DNA from 2 places in the Faecalibacterium sp. 7 genome. Region 1 is predicted to be linked to the other one. Evidence: predicted binding sites of a transcription regulator. Region 1 holds the regulator's gene; the other holds the start of a gene.
The links. Region 1 encodes HrcA, which represses chaperone genes, less so after heat shock. Its sites were predicted from a motif close to TGTTAGCACTCNNNNNNNNNGAGTGCTAACA; they were not measured.
Positions count from the first base shown of each region.

Region 2: the regulator HrcA is predicted to act here: its motif matches at 1,789-1,819, upstream of htpG (molecular chaperone HtpG).

Region 1 covers NZ_CP186911.1:647,175-650,988, reverse strand. Annotated here, with positions in the region: partial or broken gene ACKXF7_RS03340 (stage V sporulation T C-terminal domain-containing protein) at 73-613, shown strand; gene ACKXF7_RS03335 (heat-inducible transcriptional repressor HrcA) at 1,116-1,991, shown strand; gene ACKXF7_RS03330 (hypothetical protein) at 1,984-2,187, shown strand; gene ACKXF7_RS03325 (nucleotide exchange factor GrpE) at 2,184-2,813, shown strand; gene dnaK (molecular chaperone DnaK) at 2,915-3,814, shown strand, end outside.
Region 2 covers NZ_CP186911.1:2,124,856-2,128,669, reverse strand. Annotated here, with positions in the region: gene ACKXF7_RS10735 (HD domain-containing protein) at 1-207, opposite strand, end outside; gene ACKXF7_RS10730 (hypothetical protein) at 243-683, opposite strand; gene ACKXF7_RS10725 (alpha/beta hydrolase) at 792-1,415, opposite strand; gene htpG (molecular chaperone HtpG) at 1,885-3,813, shown strand.

The sequences.
Region 1 (3,814 bases):
CGTAGGTATAAATTGCCCGGGCTGACAGATACTAGAGGTGCAGGCATTTTCAAGGAAACGGAGGAGCCAACAATGAAAGCAACAGGTATCGTGCGCCGCATCGACGAGCTGGGACGGGTGGTGATCCCCAAAGGTCCGCCGCACCCAGCGCATCCGCCGCGGCGACCCGCTGGAGATCTTCACGACAGGCGACGGCGAGGTGATCTTTAAAAAGTATTCCCCCATTGGCGAAATGAACGCAGTGGCGGCCCAATACACCGAGGTGCTGAGCAAAAGCTTTGCGCTTACCACCTTTGTGGCAGACCGGGACCGCATCCTCACGGTGAGCGGGAGCGGCCGGCGGGAGCTGGCCGACCGCAGCATCAGCCAGCCGCTGGAAAAGCTGATGGATGGCCGCAGGCTGTACCAGTGCGAGGGCGTTGCGGAAAAATGCATCCTGCCCTGCGAGGGCTCGCCCCGGGTGGTGCTGTGCGCCGCACCCATCATTGCGTCGGGCGATGTGATCGGCGTGGTGGGTCTGCTGACCGAAGACCGCACCGCTGTGCCGGATGCCGCCCAGCTCAAGGCGGTGAATGTGGCGGCAGCGTTTCTGGCCAGACAGATGGAGGAGTAAGGCGGGACGATTTTGAATGCGCGCCGCGCTGCTTTGGACGAGTTGTGGCACCCAGCGGCTGCTACGGCCCTTGAGCGGGCCTTGCATCCTGCTGGCCACGGCCCCAACAGCTCCTCCCTGCTTCGGCCGCAGGCCGCAGTCGTCGCCGTTGCATATTCAGCGGAAAAATTATTTATAATAGAGCAATGCCGGGCGGTCTGCGGACCGCTCGGCATTGCGTTTTCACGGGTGGGGGGTCGTGACGGCAAACGGCATTTGCGGCGCTGCTTTCTGCGAAAGCGCGGCGCAGCGGGAAGCGGGCTTGCCCCCTCAGACGCTTTGGCAAACCGGAAAGCCTGACGTACTGCCGAGGCCACACCTCTTTTTATGACAGAATTATGAATCTTTGATAACATTTTTCCAAGGGGCTTGACAGCACCGGAAAATTGGCTATAATGGTCTTAGCACTCAGGAACAAGGAGTGCTAAACAAACAAAGCAAACGCAAAAAGGAGGCAGGCGCTATGACGATGGATGCACGCAAGCAGCGAGTCTTGCAGGCGATCGTGGCGCTGTATGGTCTCGAAGGCGAGCCCGTTGGCAGCAGCGTGCTGGCAAACTACTTTGACATGGCAGTTTCCAGCGCAACGCTCCGCAATGAAATGGCGGCGCTGACAAAGCTGGGCCTGCTGGAGCAGCCCCACACCAGCGCGGGCCGTGTGCCCAGTGCCAAGGGCTACCGCTACTACCTTGATAATCTGCTGACCGACGATCAGCCGCTGGACCGCGTGAGCCGCGCCCGTGTGGATGCGGTGTTCGCAAGCCTCGACCACGAGCCGGAAAAGCTGGCGCAGGGTGCAGCCCGGGCGCTGGCCGCCATCAGCGGCTGCACCGCCGCCATCAGCACCCCGTGTGCAGAGGATCTGTGCATTGCCCACTATGAAGTTGTTCAGGTGGGCCGCAGCGCAGCCGCTGTGCTGGCTGTAACAACTGCCGGTTACGTCCGCACCCGTGTGGCGCGGGTACGCACCGGCCTCTCCCGCGAGAATGCAGCGGCTCTTGCCGCATTGCTGAACCGCAACCTCACCTTTGTGGCGCCGGTGGATCTTTCGCCCCGGCTGCTGGCAGAGCTGTGCAGCCAGATCGACCCGGAGCTGGTGCCTGTCATCAGCGCGGCGGCGGCCATCCTGCAGGATTCCGTCAAGCCCCACGTATTTCTGGGCGGTGAGCAGTATCTGCTGGACTGGCCTCAGCTGGACGGCAAGGTGGGTGACATCCTTACCCTGCTGAACGACGAAGAAGAGGCAGCGGCCCTGATCGCTCCCCCGACAGACCGCAGCGAGAGCGTGCTGCTGGGCGAGGACTGGAACCGCAGATCCGGGCCTGTGCATCGTGAGTGACCGGTATCTGGTGGGCGGAGGCCTGTGGGGCTCCATTGCATTGATCGGCCCCACCCGGATGCCCTTCCAGAAACTGATGCCGCTGCTGCATTATTTTGCAGACCAGCTGGGCGAGGGCATGAGCGGCAAACGAAAAGACACCCCACAGGCTGCCGTACCCCGGCGGACTGTGATCTATAAGGAGGATCTGGAATGAGCGAAGAAGCAAAAAAGACGGCTCCGGCTCAGGAAGCGGAGCAGCCCGAAACGGCTCCCGAGGAAAAGGCCCAGCAGGCAGCACCCGAACAGGAACCTGCTGCTGAAGCTGCCGACCCGAAGGATGATAAGAAGAAGGATGGCGGCTGGTTCAACAAGAAGGCCCGCGAGCTGGAAGCCGTAAAGGCAAAGCTGGACGCGGCCGAAGCCAATGCTGCACAGGCCAAAGACCAGCTGCTGCGCATGGCTGCCGAGTACGAGAACTACCGCAAGCGCTCCACCCGCGAAGCCGACCAGAAGTTCAACGATGGCATTTCCTTTGCGGTGAACCAGATCATCCCCATTCTGGACACGCTGGAGATGGCGGCCAACGCCCCCACCACCGACGAGAACTACAAAAAGGGTGTGACCATGACGCTGGACAAAGCCGCCAAGGCGCTGGACGTCCTCCATGTGGAGGAGATCGAAGCGCTGGGCAAGCCCTTTGACCCCAACTTCATGAACGCGGTGCAGCAGATCCCCGCCCCGGACGGACAGGAGAGCGGCACCGTCATCACGGTCTACCAGAAGGGTTACAGGCTGGGCGATAAGATCGTCCGCCATGCGACCGTTGTGGTGGCCGAGTAACAATGCAGAAACCCGCAGGGGTTTTGAATATAACATCCGCTTACAAACATTTGAGCATCACATAAACAATACGATTTGTTCTTTCGAGAGGAGTTTTCATTATGAGTAAGATCATTGGTATCGACCTTGGTACTACCAACAGCTGCGTGGCTGTCATGGAGGGCGGCGAGCCCGTTGTTATCGCAAACTCTGAGGGTGCACGCACCACCCCGTCTGTGGTCGGCTTTACCAAGACCGGCGATCGTCTGGTGGGTCAGGTCGCAAAGCGTCAGGCCATCACCAACCCCGAGAACACCGTCGCTTCCATCAAGCGTTTCATGGGCACCGATCACAAGGTGACCCTGAACGGCAAGGAGTACACTCCCCAGCAGGTCAGCGCTATGATCCTGCAGAAGCTGAAGGCTGACGCCGAGGCTTATCTGGGCGAGTCCGTTACCGAGGCCGTCATCACCGTTCCTGCCTACTTCAACGACAGCCAGCGTCAGGCTACCAAGGACGCAGGCACCATTGCAGGCCTGAACGTCAAGCGTATCATCAACGAGCCCACTGCCGCTTCTCTGGCATACGGCATCGATAAGGAAGAGGACCAGAAGATCATGGTCTACGACCTGGGCGGCGGCACCTTCGATGTGTCCATCATCGAGATGGGCGACGGCGTCACCGAGGTTCTGGCCACCAATGGTGATACCCATCTGGGCGGCGATGACTTCGATGAGCGCATCATCAACTGGATGGCAGACGCCTTCCAGACCGAGAACGGCATCGACCTGCGCAAGGACAAGATGGCTGCGCAGCGTCTGAAGGAAGCTGCTGAGAAGGCAAAGATCGAGCTGTCCAGCGCAATGAGCAGCCAGATCAACCTGCCCTTCATCACTGCCGACGCTACCGGCCCCAAGCACTTGGATATGACCCTGACCCGCGCAAAGTTCAACGAGCTGACCGCTGATCTGGTGGATCGCACCATGGGCCCCGTCCGCAAGGCTCTGCAGGATGCAGGTCTG
Region 2 (3,814 bases), 1.5 Mb from region 1:
GGCACCCACCGCCAGCGAGGTCTCATCGGCGTGCAGATGCAGACGGCGGTTGAGCCAGAAGCTCACCAGCGCCACATTCTTGCAATGCTGGTAGGTGGTGACAGAACCGTGCTGGATATACTCCCGCATCCGCTGTACATCCGGGTGATGATCGTATTTTTCTACGATGGCATAAAGCTGTTCGCGCTCGATCTCAGAAAGCTGCATGCTGCAAAATTTCCTTTCGCTTTAAGGTGATGTTTTCAGGAACGAAGCTGGACCGGATTGGAATTGCCGAAGTTTTCTGCGCTGGAAGGATTCTCCCGCTTGAGGGAAAGATCTACCAGATACTGCTTGCCGTCGCCCAGTTCTTCCAGCTGGGCCAGCTTTGCGTTTGCAGCCGCTTCGTCCGGATACCACTGGATCAGGAAGAAGTTCTCTTCCTCCACCCCGTAGTACAGCCACTGGCCGTCGGCACGCAGCCAATCGTCCAGATGATCCACCTCTTCGCCGTCCGGCAGGCCAAGGCCTTCTTCGGCATAAAGGTTTTCCGGTTCCACCTGCAGCATTTCGATCACCTGAATGGAGCTTTGCAGGTATTCGTCCTGCGAGACTGTCTTGTCCGAAAGCTCCCACCCGGTAAGAAATGCCTGCATGAGCAGGTCGCGCACAGAAATACGCGGCAGGGTCGGGTCCATAACCATAGGTATTCCTCCTTAAGTTTGTCCCTGCTGACCAGTATACGTCAAAGGTTTATGCAAGTCAACAGTTTAATTGTAAATTTTTTGTAGGTTCGTTCAAATATGTCAGACTTATCCAACCGACCAGTCAAAAGTGTCTCCCAGCCATTCCACTGCCAGTTCCACCCAGTGATGCCGGTGGCGGCTGGGCTGATCCACCTCTGCGGTGCTGATGCTGGTGCCGTGCACCCCCTTTTCAAACAGATGCGCCTCGCAGGGCACACCTGCCCTGTGCAGGGCGCTCACCAGCATCAGTGTGTTTTCCACCGGAACGGTGGCGTCCTCCATGGTGGCCCACACGAACACCGGCGGCGTCTGCGGCGTGATCTTATCCTCCAGACCGAATGCCTGCTGTGCCGCCGGGTCGGTGCTGCCCGCCAGCTGCACAAAGCTGCCGCGGTGGGCATACTGTCCTGCGGTGATCACCGGATAGCCCAGGATCACCGCATCGGGCCGGGGCTGGGCGCGCTCCCCGGGAATGTCCAGCACAGCACCGGAAAGTGCCAGATGGCCGCCCGCCGAAAAGCCGCACACTGCGATTGTTTTCCGGCAGGATATGCCACCCGGCCGCGTGCTGCCGCACAAGGCCGATGGCCTGTGCCAGCTGGCGCAGCGGCAGACCGTCCTTCGCCTGTTCGCAGATGGCGTAGTCCAGCACAGCGGCATGATATCCCGCTGCTGCAAACTGCAGTGCAACCGGGTCGCCCTCCCGGGCGCTGACGTGGGTATAGCCGCCGCCGGGCACCACCAGCACCAAAGGCCGGTCGATGGCCTTCGGCATCCGTTCGCAGGAATCCCGCAGATAAACAGTCAGCGTTCCGCCGCCTTCCAGTTCCAGCTGCTTCAGCTGCATGATACTCCCCCTTCGGAAATGATCTTCGGGGTTCATTATAGCACAAAACGTTTTCATTTGAAATACGATTTAAACCCGTCTTTGTGTGCACCACGGTCATCTATAATGGCAGTTCCGTTTTAATTGGCAGGCACAAAAGGTCTGCACAGACCGCAGGCCGCTTCCGATTTTTAAACTTTTTATGAAAGCCCTTGATTTTTGCCGGGAAGCGGTGTATATTAGCACTCGAAAGTTATGAGTGCTAAGCATTCCGAGGTATTCCAGCTTCCCGAGTGCCCGGCACTGAATACAGATAAAAAGAGGTCTTGCATTATGGCTAAGAAAGAATTTCAGGCTGAAAGCAAAAAACTGATGGATATGATGATCAACTCCATCTACACCAATAAGGAGATCTTCCTGCGGGAGCTGATCTCCAACGCATCGGATGCCATTGATAAGCTCTACTATAAGAGTCTGACCGATCCCTCCGTGGGCATGAACAAGGGTGATTTCCGCATCCTCATCACCCGCGACAAGGATAACCGCATCCTGACCATCGAGGATAACGGCATCGGCATGACCAAAGAGGAACTGGAACAGAATCTGGGCACCATCGCCCACTCCGGTTCTCTGGACTTCAAGAAAGACAACAAGGACGAGAACATCGACATCATCGGTCAGTTCGGCGTGGGCTTCTACTCCTCCTTCATGGTTGCCGACAAGGTCACGGTCATTTCCAAGGCCTATGACTCGGATGAAGCATGGCAGTGGGAGTCCTCCGGCGTGGACGGCTACGAAATGACCCCCGCCCAGAAGGACACCGCCGGCACCCAGATCATCCTGCACATCAAGCCGGACACCGAGACCGACCACTACGATAATTTCCTGGATGAATACGGCATTGTTGCCATCGTCAAGAAGTACAGCGACTATGTGCGCTACCCCATCCAGATGGAGCGCCAGCACGAGCGCCAGAAGCCGGAACCGGACCCCAAGCCCGAGGATTACAAGCCCGAGTGGGAGAGCTACACCGAGCTGGAGACCCTGAACAGCATGGTGCCCATCTGGAAAAAGCAGAAGAGCGAAGTGACCGACGAAGAGTACGCCAGCTTCTATAAAGAGAAGTTCAACGATTATACCGACCCCGCCCGTGTCATCGTCAGCCGCACCGAGGGCACCGCGAACTACAACGCCCTGCTGTTCGTACCCAGCCACCGCCCCTACGATTTCTACACCAAGGATTACGAGAAGGGTCTTGCTCTGTACGCATCCGGCGTGCTCATCATGGAGAAGTGCGCCGACCTGCTGCCCGATTACTTCAGCTTCGTCAAGGGCATCGTGGACAGTCAGGATCTGAGCCTGAATATCAGCCGCGAGATGCTGCAGAAGGACAACCAGCTCAAGCTGATCCACAACGCTCTGGAAAAGAAGATCAAGAACGAGCTGCACGCCATGCTGGCCAACGACCGCCAGAAGTACGAGGAATTCTGGAAGGAGTTCGGCCGTCAGATCAAGTTCGGTGCTTACTCCGACTACGGCATGCACGCCGAGCTGCTGCGCGACCTGCTGCTGTTCTGGTCTGCCAAAGAGCAGAAGATGGTCACTCTGCAGGAGTATGTGGACAAGATGCCCGCTGAGCAGAAGTATATCTACTTTGCTGCCGGTGATTCTACCGACCGTCTGGCAAAGCTGCCCGCCGCTGAGCTGGTCATGGATAAGGGCTATGACGTCCTGCTGCTGACCGAGGATGTGGATGAGTTCTGCCTGCAGATCCTGCGCAGCTATCCCCGCAAGGATGCCGAGGGCAAGGACGGCACTGTGGAGTTCAAGAATGTCAACAGCGGCGATCTGGGCCTTGAGACCGAGGAAGAGAAGAAGGCCGCCGAGGATGCCACCGCCGAGAACAAGGCTCTGTTCGACACTATGAAGGATGCTCTGGACGGCAAGGTGAAGGAGGTCAAGGTCTCCACCCGTCTGAAGGATCACCCCGTGTGTCTGAGTGCCGACGGCCCGCTGTCCATCGAAATGGAAAAGGTGCTGTCCAAGCAGCCCGGCAGCGAGGGCGTGAAGAGTGACAAGGTGCTGGAGCTGAATGTCAACCACCCCGTGTTTGCCGTGCTCAAGGCCGCACAGGAGGCAGGTGACACCGACAAGCTCAAGAAGTACAGCGCTCTGCTGTATGCACAGGCGCAGCTCATTGAAGGCCTGCCGGTGGATGACCCTGCCGCTTACGCGGAGGCCGTCTGCAGCCTGATGAAGTAAC